DNA from 3 places in the Photobacterium sanguinicancri genome. Region 2 is predicted to be linked to each of the others. Evidence: predicted binding sites of a transcription regulator. Region 2 holds the regulator's gene; each other region holds the start of a gene.
What was found. Region 2 encodes PurR, which represses purine synthesis genes. Its sites were predicted from a motif close to TNANGNAAACGTTTNCNTNA; they were not measured.
Positions count from the first base shown of each region.

Region 1: guaB (IMP dehydrogenase) is a predicted target of PurR. The motif match lies at 4,864-4,883, and genes of this name have one in related genera.
Region 3: OCU87_RS04115 (formate--tetrahydrofolate ligase) is a predicted target of PurR. The motif match lies at 4,522-4,541, and genes of this name have one in related genera.

Region 1 is NZ_AP024850.1:2,868,350-2,875,154, forward strand. It holds gene OCU87_RS13310 (AbgT family transporter) at 1-1,276, opposite strand, end outside; gene guaA (glutamine-hydrolyzing GMP synthase) at 1,633-3,216, opposite strand; gene guaB (IMP dehydrogenase) at 3,336-4,799, opposite strand; gene xseA (exodeoxyribonuclease VII large subunit) at 5,056-6,411, shown strand; gene ltaE (low-specificity L-threonine aldolase) at 6,592-6,805, shown strand, end outside.
Region 2 is NZ_AP024850.1:2,131,131-2,137,935, forward strand. It holds gene OCU87_RS10165 (ExbD/TolR family protein) at 1-176, shown strand, start outside; gene OCU87_RS10170 (heme/hemin ABC transporter substrate-binding protein) at 173-1,018, shown strand; gene OCU87_RS10175 (FecCD family ABC transporter permease) at 1,046-2,083, shown strand; gene OCU87_RS10180 (heme ABC transporter ATP-binding protein) at 2,080-2,895, shown strand; gene purR (HTH-type transcriptional repressor PurR) at 3,226-4,230, shown strand; cyclic di-GMP riboswitch class I at 4,507-4,612, shown strand; gene OCU87_RS10190 (TfoX/Sxy family DNA transformation protein) at 4,738-5,328, shown strand; gene OCU87_RS10195 (hypothetical protein) at 5,654-6,046, shown strand; gene OCU87_RS10200 (carboxymuconolactone decarboxylase family protein) at 6,190-6,805, shown strand, end outside.
Region 3 is NZ_AP024850.1:811,734-818,538, forward strand. It holds gene OCU87_RS04105 (YfbU family protein) at 125-625, opposite strand; gene OCU87_RS04110 (NupC/NupG family nucleoside CNT transporter) at 1,294-2,544, shown strand; gene OCU87_RS04115 (formate--tetrahydrofolate ligase) at 2,710-4,464, opposite strand; gene OCU87_RS04120 (LysR family transcriptional regulator) at 4,838-5,746, opposite strand; gene OCU87_RS04125 (type 1 glutamine amidotransferase domain-containing protein) at 5,962-6,639, shown strand; gene OCU87_RS04130 (iron-containing alcohol dehydrogenase) at 6,733-6,805, shown strand, end outside.

The sequences.
Region 1 (6,805 bases), 740 kb from region 2:
GAATAGGACCAATCAGTGCCCACTTCGCTGATGCAGAACCCACAAGTAAGTTCACAAACGCAGTAAGTAGAATCATACCAACAATCGTTACCTGACCGGGTAAGTTCATTGCGTGCAGCAGTTCAGCACCCGAAAGCGCCAGTAGTGTACCTAGGTTAGATTGAGTAAACGCCACTAGGAATTGAGCAATAAAGAATGCCATTACCATGAAGCTGCCCATGCTGCTCATGGTTGCTGACATTGCTTTAATCACATCGTCGCTAGCTTTAAATGTGCCAGCAACTTTACCGTAAACCACACCCGGAATAACAAAGAGGATAAAGATCAGCGGTACAATCGACTGCATCAGTGGAGCCGAGAACGCTGTGATTTCACCATCTGGAGAACGGAGGGGTGATGTCTCAGGGAATACAGAAGCAACAAGTACAACGATACCCGCAATCATAGCCCAGCCCGCACGCGAGAATGCTTTACTTTCGATTTCAGAGAAAGAACCCATATCTGGAGCTTCTTCTGCATCAGTATCAATCGGTGTATTCGCAAGGCGTGGTTCGATGATTTTCTCTGTTACATACCAACCGATAGCAACAACAAGAATCGACGATAAACCCGTGAATAGTAGATTTGAAAGTGGGTTCACAATGTAATCAGGATCTAAAATTTGAGCAGCTGATTGTGTAAAGCCAGCTAGAAGTGGATCGATACCTGAAGGGATGAAGTTAGCAGAGAAACCACCCGATACACCAGCAAAGGCTGCTGCAATACCCGCTAGTGGGTGACGACCCGCTGCGTGGAAGATGATACCACCAAGAGGAATTACCAGAACATAGCCTGCATCCGCTGCCGTGTGCGAGACAATCGCAACTAGAATCAGCATAGGTGTTAGTAGTTTTGCTGGCGTGAAGTTCAACATCTTCTTCAGGCCCGTGTTAATGAAGCCAGATGCTTCAGCAACACCCACACCTAACATCGCAACCAGTACGATACCCAGAGGAGCAAAACCAGTGAAGTTTTTCACCATATTTGCTAAGAAGCTTGCGAAAGACTCACCCGTTAGTAAGTTCTTCACTTCAACCGCTTGACCAGTAACTGGGTGAATAAAGCCAAAATCAACTTGCGATAGCAATGCTGATAATGCCCATACGATTAATAGTCCCCAGAAGAATAACAATGCAGGATCTGGAATTTTGTTTCCTGCTCGTTCGATAAAGTTTAAAAACTTATTCATACCACCAGATGACGCTTCCGGTGCTGTTTTTGCTGCTTGATTACTCATGGGAACTCCATGGATGTGTAGTGTTGGTTTGCGGCGAATTATTTGCTGTACTTCTTATACGCCAGTTGATCATCGTTTTTCTCAGACTAGGAGAAAACTTTCAAGAAATTGTAATGTAAATGCAGCCTAAAAAAGCGCGTTAGACCAAGAATCAGACGAATTGCATTTGTTTATATTGTAAACGGAGATTAACAGAGAACATCCCCCTAACAAATACAACACCAAAAACACCCAACCTCGTAACCTTTTTTAGGCCGTATAACTCAACACACCGATTCCCTAATGGCCTTTCTAAACGAAAAAAGACACCCGAAGGTGTCTTTTTAACTGTGTAAACTAGCAATACCTAGAGGGCATTATTCCCACTCGATCGTTGCTGGCGGTTTACCAGAAATATCGTAAACAACACGTGAGATGCCATCAACTTCATTAATGATACGGTTAGAAACCTTACCAAGGAAGTCGTATGGTAGGTGTGCCCAATGCGCAGTCATAAAGTCGATGGTTTCAACTGCACGCAGTGATACAACCCAATCGTATTTACGACCATCACCCATTACGCCCACAGAGCGAACAGGTAAGAATACAGTGAACGCTTGTGATACTTTATTGTACAAATCGGCTTTATGCAGTTCTTCAATAAAGATTGCATCAGCACGACGTAGTAAATCACAGTATTCTTTCTTCACTTCACCCAATACACGTACACCTAAACCCGGTCCAGGGAATGGGTGGCGGTAAAGCATGTTGTAAGGCAAGCCAAGCTCTAGACCAATCTTACGTACTTCATCTTTAAACAATTCACGTAGTGGCTCAACAAGGCCCATTTCCATGTCATCAGGAAGGCCGCCCACGTTGTGGTGAGATTTGATAACGTGTGCTTTACCGTTCTTAGATGCTGCAGATTCGATAACATCAGGGTAAATCGTACCTTGTGCTAACCATTTTGCATTTTCTAACTTTTTCGATTCTTCATCGAATACATCGATAAATACGTGACCGATGATCTTACGCTTAGCTTCAGGTTCGTTCTCACCTGCTAGTGCAGAAAGGAAACGGTCTTCCGCTTTAACATGCACAATGTTCAGACCGAAGTGGTCACCGAACATGTCCATAACCTGCTCACCTTCATTTAAACGAAGTAAGCCATTATCAACAAATACACATGTTAGCTTGTCACCAATCGCGCGGTGAATAAGCATAGCAACAACCGATGAATCAACACCACCAGATAGGCCAAGGATAACTTCATCGTCACCCACTTGTGCCTTAATGTTTGCAACAGCATCTTCGATGATGTTTGCAGAAGTCCACAGTTTCTCACAGCCACACACTTCAAGAACAAAGTTCTCAATCATACGCATACCTTGACGCGTGTGTGTTACTTCAGGGTGGAACTGTACACCGTAAAAACGTTTTTCTTCATTCGCCATTGCCGCAAACGGACAGGTTTCTGTCTCTGCAACTTTTACGAAATCAGATGGGATTTCAACAACTTTATCGCCATGGCTCATCCATACGTCAAGTAATGGTGCGCCGTCTTCTGCGATAGCATCTTCAATATTTTTGAATAGGCCTGTTGGCTCAACAACTTTAACTTGCGCATAGCCAAATTCACGTTCATTTGAGCCTGCAACTTTACCGCCAAGCTGCTCAGACATGGTCTGCATGCCGTAACACACACCAAACACAGGTACGCCAGCTTCAAAAACATATTGTGGTGCACGTGGAGAACCAGCTTCAGTAACACTTTCCGGGCCACCAGAAAGGATAATACCGTTCGGGTTAAAGTCACGAATGTCGGCTTCATCGACATCCCAGCTCCATAGCTCACAGTAAACACCGATTTCACGGATACGACGAGCAATTAACTGAGTATATTGAGAACCAAAATCCAAAATAAGGATGCGCTGGTCATGAATATTTGTAGATGTAGTCATTATCGAGAAGTCTCAAAAATAATTGAAATAATAGTGGGGGGCTTGAAAGCGCCCCCGATCTTATAGAAGTTTCATCATTAGGCAAACGTTTTCGCCTAATCAATACTCGTCAGGTAAAATTAACCTAAACGGTAGTTTGGTGCTTCTTTTGTAATGGTCACATCATGAACGTGTGACTCTTTAATACCCGCACCAGAGATACGAACAAACTCAGCTTTAGTTCGTAAATCTTCAATCGTTGCTGAACCGGTTAAGCCCATGCTTGAACGCAAGCCACCCATTTGCTGGTGAATAATTTCTTTGATGTGACCTTTGTAAGCAACGCGGCCTTCAATGCCTTCTGGTACTAATTTGTCTGCTGCATTGTCTGTTTGGAAGTAACGGTCAGAAGAGCCTTGAGACATCGCGCCTAAAGAACCCATACCACGGTAAGACTTGTAGGCACGGCCTTGGTAAAGTTCAACTTCACCCGGCGCTTCTTCAGTACCAGCGAACATAGAGCCAACCATCACACATGATGCGCCAGCAACAATCGCTTTACACATGTCGCCAGAGAAGCGGATACCGCCATCGGCAATAACAGGAATGCCGTACTCAGCGGCCGCATCGGCTGCATTAGAGATAGCAGTAAGCTGTGGAACACCCACACCTGTTACAATGCGTGTTGTACAGATAGAACCAGGGCCGATACCGACTTTAACCGCATCAACACCCGCATCGATAAGTGCACGAGCACCTTCGGCTGTGGCTACGTTTCCGCCAACGATTTGTAGTTCAGGGAATGCTTCACGGGTTTCACGAATACGTTGTAGAACGCCTTCAGAGTGACCGTGAGATGAATCGATAAGTAGAACGTCAACGCCCGCTTCAACCAGCGCTTTAACACGCTCTTCGTTGCCTGCGCCTGCGCCAACCGCAGCACCTACACGTAGACGGCCGCGCTCATCTTTACATGCGTTAGGTTTACGTTCTGCTTTTTGGAAATCTTTTGCAGTGATCATGCCTTTCAGTTGGAAATCATCATTAACCAGTAGCACTTTCTCTACACGGTGTTCTTGCATGATGGCTTCAACTTCTTCACGAGAAGCACCTTCTTTTGCTGCCGCCAGTTTTGTTTTTGGCGTCATCACGTCTTCAACTTTAATTGAAAGGTCGGTAACAAAACGAACGTCACGACCAGTGATGATACCAACAAGTTCGTTGTTATCACTCACAACTGGGTAACCAGCAAAACCATTTTCAATAGTCAGTTTTTTAACATCAGCGATGGTTGCTGATGGCTTTACTGTCACAGGTTCAGACACAACACCTGCTTCAAACTTCTTAACCATGCGTACTTGGTTAGCTTGTTGTTCGATAGACATGTTTTTGTGAATGAAGCCAATGCCACCTTCTTGAGCTAACGCGATAGCGAAGCGACCTTCGGTTACTGTGTCCATTGCAGCAGAAACCATTGGAACGTTGAGCGAAATCTTTTTCGTTAGTTGGGTGCGCAGATCGGCAGTGTTAGGGAGAACCGTAGAGTGTGCTGGAACCAGCAGAACATCATCAAAAGTTAAAGCTTCTTGTTTGATACGTAACATTGCAATATCTCACACCGAGTTAAGGTTTAAAGGAGGATAAAATATTGCGAACGAATTATACGTATGATGCAATCGTTTGGCTACAAAAAAATTATATTTTTTTATTGACTCTTTTTGCTTGATACGTAATATATTTCGGTTAAGTTTCCGGTGCTGCGGTCTCGCATGTAAGGCCAAGATCTGTCTATAGATCTGCCTGTATGTTTTTTACTCTTTCCGCACATTACCTAGCCTTCGATAACAGGTGCCTCACCTCGTGACTCTATTCGCTCAAACTCAATCCAACGATCGTATCTTTACTGTTTCAAGCCTCAACGCAGAAGTTCGCTTATTGCTCGAAAATGAAATGGGCATTGTCTGGCTTGTGGGTGAATTATCTAACTTGTCGATGCCTGTCTCAGGCCATTGGTATTTCACACTCAAAGATTCACGCGCCCAAGTTAAGTGCGCCATGTTTCGTGGCAACAACCGCCGGGTAACCTTTAAGCCTGCGAATGGTACGCAAGTACTAGTGAAAGCCCGCTTATCACTGTATGAACCTCGTGGTGATTACCAACTGATCATCGAGAGCATGCAGCCAGAAGGCGATGGTCGCTTACAGCAACAATTTGAACAACTTAAAATGAATTTAGCGGCTGAGGGCTTGTTTGCTCAGTCACTAAAAAAACCACTGCCTGAACAGCCTAAACGCGTCGGTATTATCACCTCTAAAACGGGTGCGGCATTGCATGATATCTTGAACGTTTTACAACGACGTGATCCTAGCCTGCCAGTGGTTATTTACCCAACCATGGTTCAGGGTGAAGGGTCAGCGATTTCGATTGCTCAGGCCATTGGGCGAGCCAATTCACGCCAAGAGTGTGATGTGTTGATTGTCGGTCGTGGCGGTGGTTCACTTGAAGATTTATGGGCGTTTAACGAAGAAATCGTTGCCCGTACGATTGCGGCTAGTCAGATCCCGATCATCAGTGCCGTTGGCCACGAAGTGGATGTGACTATTGCTGATTTTGTCGCTGACATGCGCGCTCCTACTCCTTCAGCAGCGGCAGAATTAGTTAGCCGTGATAACAGCCATCAGACCCAAAAAATCAGTCAAAAAACACAACAACTGACCCACAGCGTTCGTCAGTATTTGTCTGATCGTCGTCGTCATTTAACCCAGTTGCAACACAGATTAGAGCGTCAACACCCGCAATTGAGGTTAAACCAACAAAGTCAGCGACTTGATGATGTCAGCAGCCGTTTAGAGCGCGCGATGAAAAACTATATTGTTCAACATCGCCAGCACCTTAATCGTAATGAACACAAGCTAGCCCTACATTCACCCGTGCAAACACTAAAGCAACAAGCTAACCGCTTGGAACGTGTTGAAAGCCGTTTACATGATGCAATGGATAGACGCTTACTCACTGCACGCCACCAGCTAGCAATGGCAGCAGAAAAACTGGAAACGGTTAGTCCACTCGCGACTCTAGGGCGTGGCTATTCGATTACTCGAGACAGTAAAGGCAAAGTAATTCGCACCACAGATCAAGTTAACCATGGCGATACTATGATCACTAAAGTGGCTAACGGTGAAATCCAATCGGTCGTTTCAAAAGACCACCAATAACCCACCTAGATTTCAGTTAAGATGCACTTGTGTACACAAGTGCATTAATATCTCTTCAAAATAAATAAAACATCATAAAAATAATGGTTTTTCTCCTACACAATGCAGCGTAGTCTCTAGTACTAAGTCGGACACATTGACTGGCACTAAACACCTACAGCAGTATGAGGAAAACAAGGAATGATAGATTTTCGATCTGACACAGTGACACAGCCTAGCCCCTATATGCGTGAAGCCATGGCGCAAGCTCCTGTAGGTGATGATGTTTATGGTGACGATCCAACCGTGAATGAACTTGAAGCTTGGACAGCGAAACGTCATGGTTTTGAAGCCGCACTTTTCACCTCCTCTGGAACTCAAGCCAACCTATTAGGTATCCTTGCCCACTGCCAAC
Region 2 (6,805 bases):
ACTGGCAAAGCTTTAGCATCAACTTATTAAAAGAAGTAAAAGCTAACCCTAAAAAGCCCGTTGTTATTGGTGCAGATAAAGGCGCATCAGTCGAACACATGCTCAAGCTTTTGGCACTACTTCAACAACATGAAATCAAAGCAACACAATTACTAATGGAAGAGGAAGCATCATGAAACGCTTAGTCTTAGCTACAACTCTGCTTTTAACCGCCACATCAAGCTTGGCTAATGAGCGTATCATCAGTGCAGGTTCAGCCATTACTGAACTTTTAAATGCTATCGGTGCAGAGCAAAACATTGTCGCAGTCGATGCCACCAGCAGAAGCTTAGTGAATAAAAATATCCCGACGCTGGGTTACCATCGCGCATTATCTGCAGAGAGCCTGATCGCGTTAACCCCTACTCGCTTATTAGGTTCGGAAGAAATGGGGCCAAAAACTACCCTCGACCTAGTGAAACAGGCTGGTGTTGAGGTGAATATTCTCAATTCAGGCGAAACAGTGAATGATCTTCTAAATCGTATAGATAGCATTGGCGAAATCACAGGTAAGCAAAACAAAGCAAACGAGCTAAAAGAAAAGGTAAAGCAGCAAGTTGCTAATATTCAAAACAATAACAAACGTGCTTCTACCGTAAGTAAAAAGCCTGTAAAAGTCTTATTCCTATCGATTCATGAAGGTCGCCCTGCAACTGTAGGTGGACGCAATACAACAGCAGATACCGTTATTAATCTTGCGGGTGGTATTAACCCAGCAGCGCAAAAAGTGGAGTCTTATAAGCCGATTTCCGCGGAATCTATGCTTGAAATGCAACCCGATATCATCATGCTAAGTAGCCGTACTTACAACTCAATCGGCCAAGCTGACGGTCTATTCAAAGAACTTCCACTCCTTGCTGCCACCCCAGCAGGCATTAATAAAGCCGTTGTTGTTATTGATGGCACGGCACTTATTGGTGGCCTTGGACTTAAAAGCCTCAGTGAAGCAGAACGCTTAAACCGCGTTTTCTACCCTTAATCGTCGAGTATTGATTACGTGTCCGTTATGCAAATCCAAAGACTTCCATTAAAAATCGTTTTCCCCGTTGGGTTGAGCTTGCTCTTCCTTGCGGTGGCTACATCCGTGATTGTTGGCCCTATGGCTATAACTCTCAGTCAAAGCTTAAAAGCCTTTACGCCTTGGCAAAGTGAATTACCCGCACACATCCAGATAGTGATCCAACAAATAAGGCTGCCAAGAACACTATTATGTATTGCGATTGGTGCCATTCTCGCTTTATGTGGTGCTGTTATGCAGGGGCTATTTCGAAATCCGTTGGCCGATCCTGGCATCATTGGGGTTTCAGGTGGTGCGAGTTTAGGTGCTGCACTGGCTATTGTTCTTTTTGGTTCTTTAGCATCATCTTTCCCGATCCTATTAACATTAGGTACTGTGCCTATCATGGCGTTTCTTGGTGGCGCAGTAAGTACTTGGTTGGTATATACACTGGGGACAGATAAAAACGGAACATCCGTTACTATCATGCTACTCGCTGGGGTGGCTATCGGAGCACTTTCTGGCGCAGCTTTAGGCTTAATGAATTACTTTGCCGATGACCAAGCTCTACGTGATTTATCACTGTGGACAATGGGATCACTCGCGGGTGCTACATGGCCAGGTATCGCACTCGCCTTCTCAACATTCGGTATTCTTATGTGGGTGTTTGATCGCAAGGCCAACGCTCTAAATGCCTTTCTACTTGGCGAAGCTGAAGCAAAACACATGGGTGTGAATGTCCAAGCATTAAAACGCAGCCTAATTTTGTTGTGTGCTGCTGGTGTGGGAGTGTGCGTATCGCTAACAGGCGTGATTGGCTTTATTGGTCTTATTATTCCACATTTAGGCCGTATGCTTACCGGGCCTAACCATAAAAGCTTACTGCCATTATCAGCCTTGCTTGGCGCATTAATTTTGCTGATTGCAGATATGATCGCCCGTGTTATTGCGGCTCCCGCTGAATTGCCCGTAGGGATCATTACCGCCATCTTAGGTGCCCCCTTCTTTATTCTGTTACTTATTAAACAAAAAGGTCGCTTATCATGATGGTTGATGCTCATATATCTGATCAATGGCAGTCGACCCACCATGATAGCGTTGCGATCGCAGCTAAAGGGTTAAACCTCAGCCTTGGTGGTAAAATCTTACTTGATGATTTTAATCTCGAGATTAGGCATGGTGAGGTGACCGCATTACTTGGACCTAACGGCGCAGGCAAAAGTACACTACTCAAAGTACTGTGTGGCGAGTTGGATGCAGGAGGTGATATCCGCATTCATAATAAGAACCAAGCTAAGTGGCCAGCTAAAGCGTTAGCCCGATATTTAGCCGTTTTACCTCAACACAGTAGTTTAAGCTTTGCATTTACCGCACAAGAAGTAGTCGAACTCGGTGCTTTACCACTCGATCTTCCCCGCGCGGATGCAACGGCGACAGCAGCTGAAATGATGGAAAAGACCGATGTCACAACACTCGCCGACAGGTTATATCCCTCTTTATCTGGCGGAGAAAAGCAAAGAGTTCATTTTGCGCGAATTCTGACACAACTGAGTGAAGCAAATGAAAATGCGATTCTAATGCTTGATGAACCCACATCGGCTCTTGATTTGGCTCATCAGCATAAGACGTTACAATTAGCGCAGAACATGGCTAAAGCTGGCGCTGCCGTTATCGTTGTATTGCATGATCTAAACCTAGCGGCACAATATGCCAATCGCTTGATTATTGTGAATAATGGCAAAATACAAGCAGATGGCGATGCGTGGCACGCACTCGAACCGAGTAACATTGAACGAGTCTACGGTTGGCCAGTCACTATGACAGAGCATCCGGTGCACAAACACCCCGTGATTTTGTAGCACTTTACTTGCGTATTTATTACATTACCCATGCGAATGCATACTAACGCATCAAAAATCACCATAGTTACATTATTATTGTTGATGTCTATCAAGTATTACCATCTTGATAAACAGAAACGTTGCACTGTGCGCTACACTCAGTAAAATGTGAACGCAAGCGATTAACAATGTAACGCTACCCTAATCTATAAAAGCCGCTCATCCTAGAGAAGCGGCTTTTCACTTTTATGGAAGGTCTAAAGCGACACATGCACTCAACGTAAAAAGAGTAGGCGTGTTGGATGGCTTAGCTAGACCCTCTTTATTGCAATTATTAGAAGAATAACTATGGCAACGATTAAAGATGTTGCACGTATGGCTGGTGTTTCAACGACAACAGTCTCTCACGTGATAAACAAAACACGCTTCGTAGCAGAAGCAACACAGAAGAAAGTGTTGGCTGCCGTCGATGAACTGAACTATGCGCCAAGTGCTGTTGCTCGCAGCCTGAAATGTAATACTACTCGCACTATCGGTATGTTAGTAACGAAATCGACTAACCCGTTCTTTGCTGAAGTTGTACATGGCGTAGAAGAATACTGTTACAAAGAAGGCTATACCTTAATTCTATGTAACACCGAAGGTAACCTCTCTAAGCAACGTGATTACTTGCGCATGCTGGCTGAAAAGCGTGTAGATGGCTTGATGGTTATGTGTTCAGATCTCGACCAGCGTTTATTAGATCTATTAGAACGCCAAAGTGATCTACCTATGGTTGTGATGGACTGGGGCCCAGAAAGCCCACACACAGATAAAATCCAAGATAACGCAGCAGTCGGTGGTTATGTCGCGATCAAGCACTTTATCGAAAATGGCCACACTAAGATTGGCTGTCTATCTGGCCACAATGAAAAATCAACCTGTCGTGAACGCTTGAAAGGCTTCCAAAAAGCGATGGGTGAAGCTGATCTAGATATTAATGAAGATTGGATCATTGAAGGTGACTTCGAGTGTGAGACTGCCGTACAAGCAGCTGAACAGTTTATTGCAATGAAAGAGCGCCCTACTGCTATCTTCTGTTTTAACGACATTATGGCAATGGCGATGATCAGTACTTTCGTTCAACATGGAATTCGAGTGCCTGAAGATATCTCAATCATTGGTTACGATAATATCGAGCTAGCACCTTTCTTCTCGCCACCTTTGACAACAATCCACCAGCCTAAACGCCGCTTAGGTAAAACAGCGATTGAAATCTTGATGGAACGCGTAAAAGATAAAAAACATGAGACCCGTGTTTTTGAAATGTCACCGGCACTCGTTGTCCGTAAGTCAGTTCATAAGCTCAATTAATTATTCTTATTGCGCATAAAAAAACAAAAAACCGACAATATTAAACGTCGGTTTTTTTATAAATTCACATCGCTTAAAATTCGATTTTTTCACACAAACACTTAATCTATAACAATAAGTTTACTTATAAAATTGAAATAGTTCTCTTCAATTTACTGCTCATTTCATTTCACACCTGAATATTCTCTCTCTCTTAATAGTAATAATTGAAGCAACATCACACTTTGACCCCCGTAAGTTAAACGATTTTCTGCTATTTACGATATGCTTATTCAGTCACGAACAAGGCAAACCATTTGAAAGAATGGGACGCAAAGCTTCCGGCCTAACAGAGTGTTATTTGGGTAACATTTAACACTTTTAAGGTAGCGGGGTTACCGATGGATTTAACGCAAAACCTGCTTCAGGATTTGACATGCTTTTGACATATATTAAGTGTGCTTTGCTAATCTAAACTCCTCGCTTATATGTTAGGTGACTCCCAGATTTATTTCACCGAGAAGTCGCATGGATAAACCAATACTTAAAGACACCCTAAAATTATTCGACTGCTTTGACAGTGTTAAATCACGGTCCATGTTTGGCGGTTTTGGCATTTTTTCAGGTGAAACGATGTTTGCACTTGTCGTAAAAAATAAGTTACACCTTCGTGCCAATGCTAAAAATATTGAGCAGTTTAAAAAAGCTGACTTAACCCCTTATGTTTATGAAAAACGCGGTTTTCCCGTTGTGACTAAGCATTTTGCAATACCTGATACCTGGTGGAATACTCCAGAGATGATCATTGAACACGCACGCGGTTCTTTAGACGGTGCAAATAACGACAAAGAAACAAAAAGTAAAGTTGGGCCTTCACGTATCAAAGATTTACCCAATTTACGGTTAGCGAATGAACGTATGCTGAAAAAAGTAGGTATTGATACTGTCGACAAGCTTGTAGAAGTTGGCGCTATTGATGCTTATAAAGCACTACTCGATACACATGATAATAATCTCAACATCGAGTTGCTTTGGGCTTTAGAAGGCGCGATCAGCGGCAGACATTGGTCGGTGATCAGTGAAACAAGACGCGGAGAGTTGTTAGGTTTATTACCTTAAGCCATTCGGTCAAAAACAACACTTTTTACAATATAAAAAACGGGGCTTTGGCCTCGTTTTTTATAGCTCCAGCCTCCTGAATGTCAGGATTACGTCAAAGATTGACTCTTCTCACAAATACTGTTCACAAAAGCATCAGTTAACTTTTAATCTTACCTTAAATAAGTAAAATACTGGCTAGCAGCAGAACAACCAACGTCAAAAAATTGTTTTTAACTACTTATGGCAACTGTTGCATGAAGGTAGCGCCACTTTAATGACGCTTCATAACCTTCGCCATAACCAACGTGCAGTCTCTTTATAGATTGCAAAAAGTGAGGCAAGTATGCTCTGTTCAAAGCCTTTTCCTGGGCAAACAGACCACATATTCAAAGACAAATTTAACAAATGGCCAAAGTTATTCCGTGCCTTTGTTCTTCTTAGCCTACTCCCTCCAGCTTTAGTCATGCTACTAGTCTCTCAGCAACTGGCTCCACTTAATGCACTCATTGATACAGTTACCCTGACATGCGGCTTTAATATCATGCTGATTGTATGGGGCGTATTACTCAAAGTTCGCGCTCGTAAATACTGGTATCGAAACTATCACATTGGCAAAACACTGGTCCTTGCATGCCTGCCTTTCATCGCATCAGCTTATATCGCTTTGTCTGATATTCCGGATAACCGTGTTGTGCAACAAGAACGTAGCCAAGCTGTAGAAGTAGCCATTAACTAAAAAGCTGCTCAAATTACAGACACTCAGCGGCTATTTTCAGTTTTTCTCTAATTAATTGAAATATTTGCGTCCTTCGTTGGGTCTCCTTTATTACCTTGGTATAGCATTGGTGCTATATCATGTGTTCATAAGGAAACGACGCAGTGCGCCTCGCGAAAAAAAACAAATACTCCATCTTTGTCCGCCCATTACTTTGGCTACAGAAGCGTAATTTCGGCGCAGAACTGAACCCTTCTTTGCTGTGGGGACGCCGTCCACCACTCTTTTGGTTAGTCGCAGGATTTTTTGGCTACCTTGATCGCCGCCACTCTCCACTTTCACCTGTTACGCGCTCTCTTGTTTGTGTCCGTGTTTCACAGCTTAATGATTGTGAGTTTTGCGTCGATGCCAATGGAATGCGCCTAGCAGAGCGTTGTGATTCTGTTGAAAAGATCAAAGCCCTCTCCCAGTGGCAACAAAACATCACCTTATTCACCGATGAAGAAATAGCGGTGCTGCATTATGTTGAAGCCATGACTATTACAGGGCAAAAAGTAACAGAAACGATGCTAGCTGATCTGCAACAGTGGTTTGATGAAGATAGCCTCGTTGAACTTACTGCACTGATCGCTTTTCAAAATCTATCAGCTAAGTTTAATACCGCGCTAGATGTGCCTGCGCAAGGCTTTTGCTCCATCCCTATCACATCTGCACTGAACGATAACAACTCGGCCGATAAACAGGACGCGTCATCGGCTACACAACCTCCACCATCAAGTA
Region 3 (6,805 bases), 1.3 Mb from region 2:
TATTTGAAAACTTGTTTTATATGTGTTGATAGTGACTCATTTGTTGGTTATCTGTTTATATTAATCACAAAAAACTGGAGCAAGCTCCAGTTTTAGATCGCAATGAAAATCGTGTTATTTCGATTTACGCACTAAGAATTTGTTGTAGCTCTGTCGCACATAGGTGGTACTGGCGTGGACAATTGCGCCATGTTTGTAGCATGCGTTGGTATTTATCAAGCATTGCAACTTGGCTGTTGAATTGGTGCTCAGTTTTATCAAACTGCGGGTACAAACCTTCTTCTTCTGTTAGGAAGCGAACATAGTGTACCAGTTGAGATTCAGTCGCAGCGTCAAAACCTAAGAATTGAAGGCGGCGTGTGTCGACTTGACTTTGATCGCCTTCATTTAACATTTTGTGTGACTCTTGCATTGCGTGGTGCATTTCCATGAAATCGATCACTTGGCGGCAAGTGTTCTCGCTCATGTTACCGAAATCTTTATCTAGTTCACGCATTTGTAAACCGTAGCCACGTTCTACAATTGTTTGTAGACGACGGTACTTTGCTGCGTTCTCAGGTGTTAACTGAGACATAAGGTAATACTGGTTAGATAAGATTAAGCGTTGTGCGTTGGTCATTTCCATGATGATAGGCCTTTAATATTTTTTATCTTCTGACGCTGAGATTAGCAGTTTGGATGTAAAAAAACATGATCTGACTACATGTAGCACATGTTTTTTTGTTAAAAAGTATAAGGTGGTGAAAGGTTAGTCATCTGTATGCTATTAATGCTATATAACCTTATATTTAACAAGGAATTGAGGTGTTTGAGTTACGCTAGATGCTGCTTTAATTTGGTGTGTCTGCATTGGTATTTTTAAATACCAAGCTTGACAGCAATATGAATTCCTAACAGGTATCAATATTCGTTTTTTGTGAACATTTGAACACAAGTGGGAAATTTTGACGCCTGAATATTATGCAATAAACGATGCTTTTGTTGGATAATTTTGCAAACGACCTGCTGTGCATTGAACAATTGTATTCTTCCCTTTACCCTTCCGCGCCTGACGAATAAGTCGGTAACTCACAAATTGCATTAAATCCCCGATAACTCGGCCAATATAACGGCATTTTTGAATGTTGTTTTATCAGCGAAGAATGAGAAGTCGATTGCTAGGATGGCATGGATCAAGGAGAGCAAAAGGAAATCGAGCGCATTTGGTATTGATCTTACTAACCCAGTTTGTGGGTTGAGGATTGATGAAACGAAGCGAGCAATAATTATTGTTCGATAAGATGAGTAATGACAATGCAATTGATTTCTGGTTTGGTCGGTATTCTGGCTTTAATTTTAATCGCTTATTTTTTATCAGAGAAGCGTTCACACATTAACTGGCGTACCGTGTTGGGGGCGCTGGCTATTCAAATGACTTTTGCCGCTATTGTTTTGTATAGCGAAAATGGTCGTGCCGCATTGGGTGAGTTTTCGAGTGCAGTACAGAACATCATTAATTTCAGTAATGAAGGCATTAGCTTTTTGTTTGGCGGATTAGTATCAGACAAAATGTTTGAGCTGTTTGCTGGCGGTGGTTTCATTATGGCTTTCCGTGTATTACCTGTAGTGGTCTTTTTCTCTGCTTTTGTCGCGGTATTGTATTACCTCGGTATCATGCAGTTACTGGTTGGTACTTTAGGTCGTGCTTTATCAAAAATGTTAGGAACAAGCCGTGCTGAATCTATTTCAGCTACCGCCAACATCTTCCTTGGTATTTCAGAAGCACCACTCACGGTTCGTCCTTATATTGCACGCATGACACGTTCAGAGCTTTTTGCCGTAATGGTGGGTGGTATGGCATCGGTTGCGGGTTCAGTGCTTGTGGGGTATTCACAAATGGGTATCCCATTAGAATACTTACTGGCTGCATCATTTATGGCAGCGCCTGCTGGTTTGATGATGGCAAAGCTTCTGATCCCTGAAACAGAGCAAGCGTGTGATTCTGCTGAAAGTGCTGAAGACGAGAAAAAGCCGGCCAATATTATTGATGCGGCAGCGCAGGGTGCTCTACAAGGCATGCAACTAGCACTAAATATTGGTGCGATGTTGTTGGCTTTCATTAGCTTGATTGCGATGCTGAACGCATTATTAGGTTGGGCGGGTTCATTAGCTGGTTTTGAAGGGCTTTCGCTCGATCTGGTGTTTGGCTACTTATTCTTACCATTTGCTTATATTGCGGGTTTATGGGATTTCGACGCTGCCCAGCAAATGGCCACCTTATTTGGTACCAAAACTACCATTAATGAATTTGTGGCATTTTCCCAACTTGCGCCAATGATTGAAAGTGGTGTGCTAGATAAGCGTACTGAAGTGATTATTGCGTTCGCATTATGTGGTTTTGCTAACTTTGGTTCGATAGCGGTGCTATTGGGTTGCATGGGGCTGATGGCTCAAACGCGTTACGATGAAATTGCTAAGCTAGGTATGAAATCATTAGTCGCAGCAACCTTAGCTAACTTGTTGAATGCAACGGTAGCAGGATTGTTTATTTCGCTGACGCTTTAATCACAGTGAAATGATTGTTATTGAAAGATTTAGTGTCGACACTAGGTTTCGACACTAACTATCGAAACAAATAAGTATCGAGAGACAATCGCGATAATCTAAGTCGATAAAATAACAAGGCCACGCAATGCGTGGCCTTGTTGTATCTGTGGCTATTGGAGGGTATCAACTCAGGCCAATAATGTTGCCATCAGCATCAATATCAAGGTTCATAAAGGCCGGTTTTTCAGGTAAACCAGGCATCGTCATGACATTACCGCAAAGGGCGTAAACAAAGCCTGCACCCGCACACAATTTTAGTTCACGAACCGGAATGATAAAGTCACTAGGTGCACCTTTAATGCTTGGGTCATGACTGATTGATAGTGGCGTTTTTGCCATGCAAACCGCTAAATTATCGTGACCTTGTGCTTTAAGTTCTGCCAGTTGTTGCTTCGCTAGTTCTGATAATTCAACCCCACGACAGCCATAACCAACTTCGGCGACTGCCATTAATTTTTCTTCTAATGGCTGTGATAATTGATACAGCGGCTTGAAGTTAGCTGGTGTTTCACACGCTTTAACAACGGTGTGAGCAAGTTCTACAGCGCCTTCACCACCTTTACCAAAGGCCTCGCTTAAGGCGACATCAACATAGGTATCAAATGTCTCGTTAGCGATCATCTCTTTAAGTTGATTGAGCTCCGCATCACTGTCTTGTGGGAAACGGTTAATGGCAACCACTACAGGTACACCGTATTTAGCTGCGTTATTGATGTGCCATTTAAGGTTGTCAAAGCCAGCAATCAGCGCTTTCTCATCAGCGTCAAAAATAGCATCTGGTAACGCTTGGCCTGGACGTAGGTCGTATAACCCTGAATTTGCTTTCAAGCCACGAAGTGTCGCGACGACCACGGCACAGTCAGCACCACGACCTGCTTGTTGTGCTTTGATATTACAGGCTTTCTCAAAGCCCATATCAGAACCAAACCCACCTTCTGTGACTGTGAATTCACTGAGCTTTAGTGCTATACGATCGGCAATGATAGATGAGTTACCGTGCGCAATATTGGCAAATGGCCCCGCATGGATCAGGGTTGGTACACCTTCCAATGTTTGCATCAGAGTTGGTTCAATGGCTTCACACATGGTTACTGCCATGGCGCCTGCAACTTGCAGGTCTTCTGTTGTAATAGGCTGACCATCAAGGTTGTAAGCCACCACAATGCGGCCTATACGTTGGCGCATATCGGCAAGGTCGGTAGAAAGCGCCAAAATAGCCATTAATTCCGATGCTGCAGAGATATCGAAACCATCTTCACGCTCAATGCCGTTGATGGTTTTACCTTCTTCGTTTTTACCGACAGTGATCATGCGAAGCGCACGATCGTTATGATCCATTACTCGACGCCAAACAATACGATTGCGATCAATTCTAAGCGTGGGTAGCCCTGTTTTTTCGCTAAACACATCAAAGCCATGACGCTCTTCATGGTATATGCGCGCATCAATGGCTGCAGAAGCTAGGTTATGAGCTGCCGTTACCGCATGAATATCACCAGTCAGATGGAGGTTCAGTTTTTCCATAGGTGCAACTTGCGCGTAACCACCACCAGCAGCGCCGCCCTTAACACCAAATACAGGACCCATTGAAGGCTGGCGAATACAGGCTATAACGCGCTTGCCAATCTTAGCTAATCCTTGAGATAGGCCAATAGTTGTGACTGTTTTACCTTCACCTAATGGGGTTGGTGTAATGGCAGTAACAAGAATCTGTTTACCTTCTGGACTGTTGGCTAGGCGCTTAAGAATCGACGTTTTGACCTTGGCTTTTAACGTCCCTTGAGGCGTTAAATCTTGCGGTTCAATACCCGCATTAAGCGCAATTTGGTCAATAGGAGTGAGTGCGGTGTCGCGGCAAATTTGAATGTCGCTTTTCATGTGGGCTCATACCTTTTTAAACAATGGGGAAGCACTGCTTTGAGCTGCTATGGCAGGTCACGCAATCGTTTGCGGTGGCTTTATACCACAATTTTATCACGGTTATATAGTTTTATTCCGATATATCTGTTGTTGATTTGTTGGTGGTTATAACACTATCAAAAAGCCAATTCCGAGAACTAGCTAAAAGTCTTGGTATTAAGGTCTTTGTCTGTTGTTTCAATTTTGTTAAATGTGTTGTTGGTAACAAAATTAATTTTATGGCGCTGAATAACCACCCAGATTATTGGTCGTAACTACTCAGGAGGATGAGGATTTACGATAGGCAGACTTGAGGGGGGATAGATGTAAAGCCGTTAACCTGCCTATTAGATTAATAACCGTCAGTGAGCTGCTGGGTGAAATGAGATTGCAAGTAGTCGAGCAATAAACGCATCTTCTTTGAATCGGCAGCGCGAGGCGGATAAACACCGTAAATATTAATATCACTAAGCTGATAATCATCCAAAATAATCTGCAACTTTCCTTCTTTCACTAATGGCAATGCATCGTATTGTGGTAAACGGCCAATACCATGTCCCCCAACGACAAAAGCGGTTCTTGCTGAGGCGCTATTGGTGGTAATACTGCCTTGCATTTTGACATTGTAAGCGCGTGTCCCTTTGGTCAGCGTTTGAATTTTTGAAGTCTTTTTATATACCACCCATTCATGATGAGCCAGTTCCGCTGGGGTTTGTGGTAGGCCATGTTGGCTAAAGTAGGAAGGGGCGCCACAAAGGGTATTCTTCATCGTCATGAGCTTTCGGGCATACAAGCCTGAATCCGCCAAAGGTGCACCACGGATTGCTAAATCAATGCCTTCTTGAATAATATTCACAATATCATCAGTCAGATTTAGGTCGATTTCTATTTTAGGATATAGGGTTTTGAAATCATTTAGTGCTGGCACTATGGTGTGCATGCTGATGTTAACAGGGGCGCTAATGGTAATTTTGCCTTCCGGCTCTTCCCGTAAGTTTTCGACTTGTTGATTGGCGGCGGAGGCTTCTTCACTGATCCGTTTACAGCGAAGGTAATAGCGTTGGCCTGCATCGGTAAGGCTGATGCTACGGGTCGTACGGTTTAAGAGTGGGATCCCAATATGATCCTCGAGCTTCTTCAGGTGATAACTCACCACGCCTCGGGAAACCCCTAGCTGTCGAGCGGCGGCAGAAAAGCTGCCTTGCTCTACTATTTGGGCAAAGACCACCATACTTTTGAGCTGTTCAAATGATACGTCCATCGCTTTTCGCCCCTATGTCTGCCTGATTTGTTTATTGGGTTCGTGTACCTGGCTCAAGTTGTATTGAGGTCATCACGTCTGCTGACTTTAGCAGAACAAAGGCTAACATTGATCTAATTATTAGAACAATGATGCCAAGTTTATCGCCATTGTCTGAATCTAAGGGAAGGCATAGACTTTCGTTACTTGCTTAATCGGACGACACGAGGCGAATAATGAAAATTCTAATGGTTCTGACTTCACACGATAAATTGGGTAATACTGGGCATAAAACAGGCTTTTGGGTCGAGGAATTTGCCGCACCGTATTACCGCTTTTTGGATGCGAATGTAGATATTACCTTAGCGTCTCCTGCGGGTGGGCAGCCTCCTATTGACCCGAATAGTGAACTTGAACAATCACAAACAGATGCCACTGTACGCTTTAACCAAGATGCAGATGCCCAACTGGTGCTTGCCAATACCCTGAAATTAGCCGATGTATCTGAACACGACTACGATGCTATTTTTTATCCGGGGGGGCATGGTCCGTTATGGGATCTGGTTGATGATGCAGACTCAATTGCCTTGATTGAATCGTTTTGGCAAGCCCAAAAGCCAGTTTCTGCTGTGTGTCACGCACCTGCTGTGTTACTTAATGCTAAAGACCAGCATGGTGAGTTTATTATTTCGGGTAAAGCGGTGACAGGCTTTACAAATTCAGAAGAAACGGCTGTTGGTTTAGCAGAAGTAGTGCCATTCTTGCTCCAAGACGAATTAGTAAAACGTGGTGGACAGTATGAGTCTGCACAAGATTGGCACCCTCTAGCCATTCGAGATGGCAAGCTGATCACTGGGCAAAATCCTGCCTCGTCAGAAGCAGTCGCGGAAGCGCTGTTAAATGCTTTAAAATAATTTAATTGGCTATACCGCTAGTGGAAGAATCCCCTTAGCGGTATAGCCTTTGCATTCATAATAACGATATCGTAATCACGAAAGGAATGAGCAATGCTTAATTTCACCTTCCACAACCCTACTAAAATTTTCTTTGGTGAAAACCAAATTGCTGCAATCGCCAAGC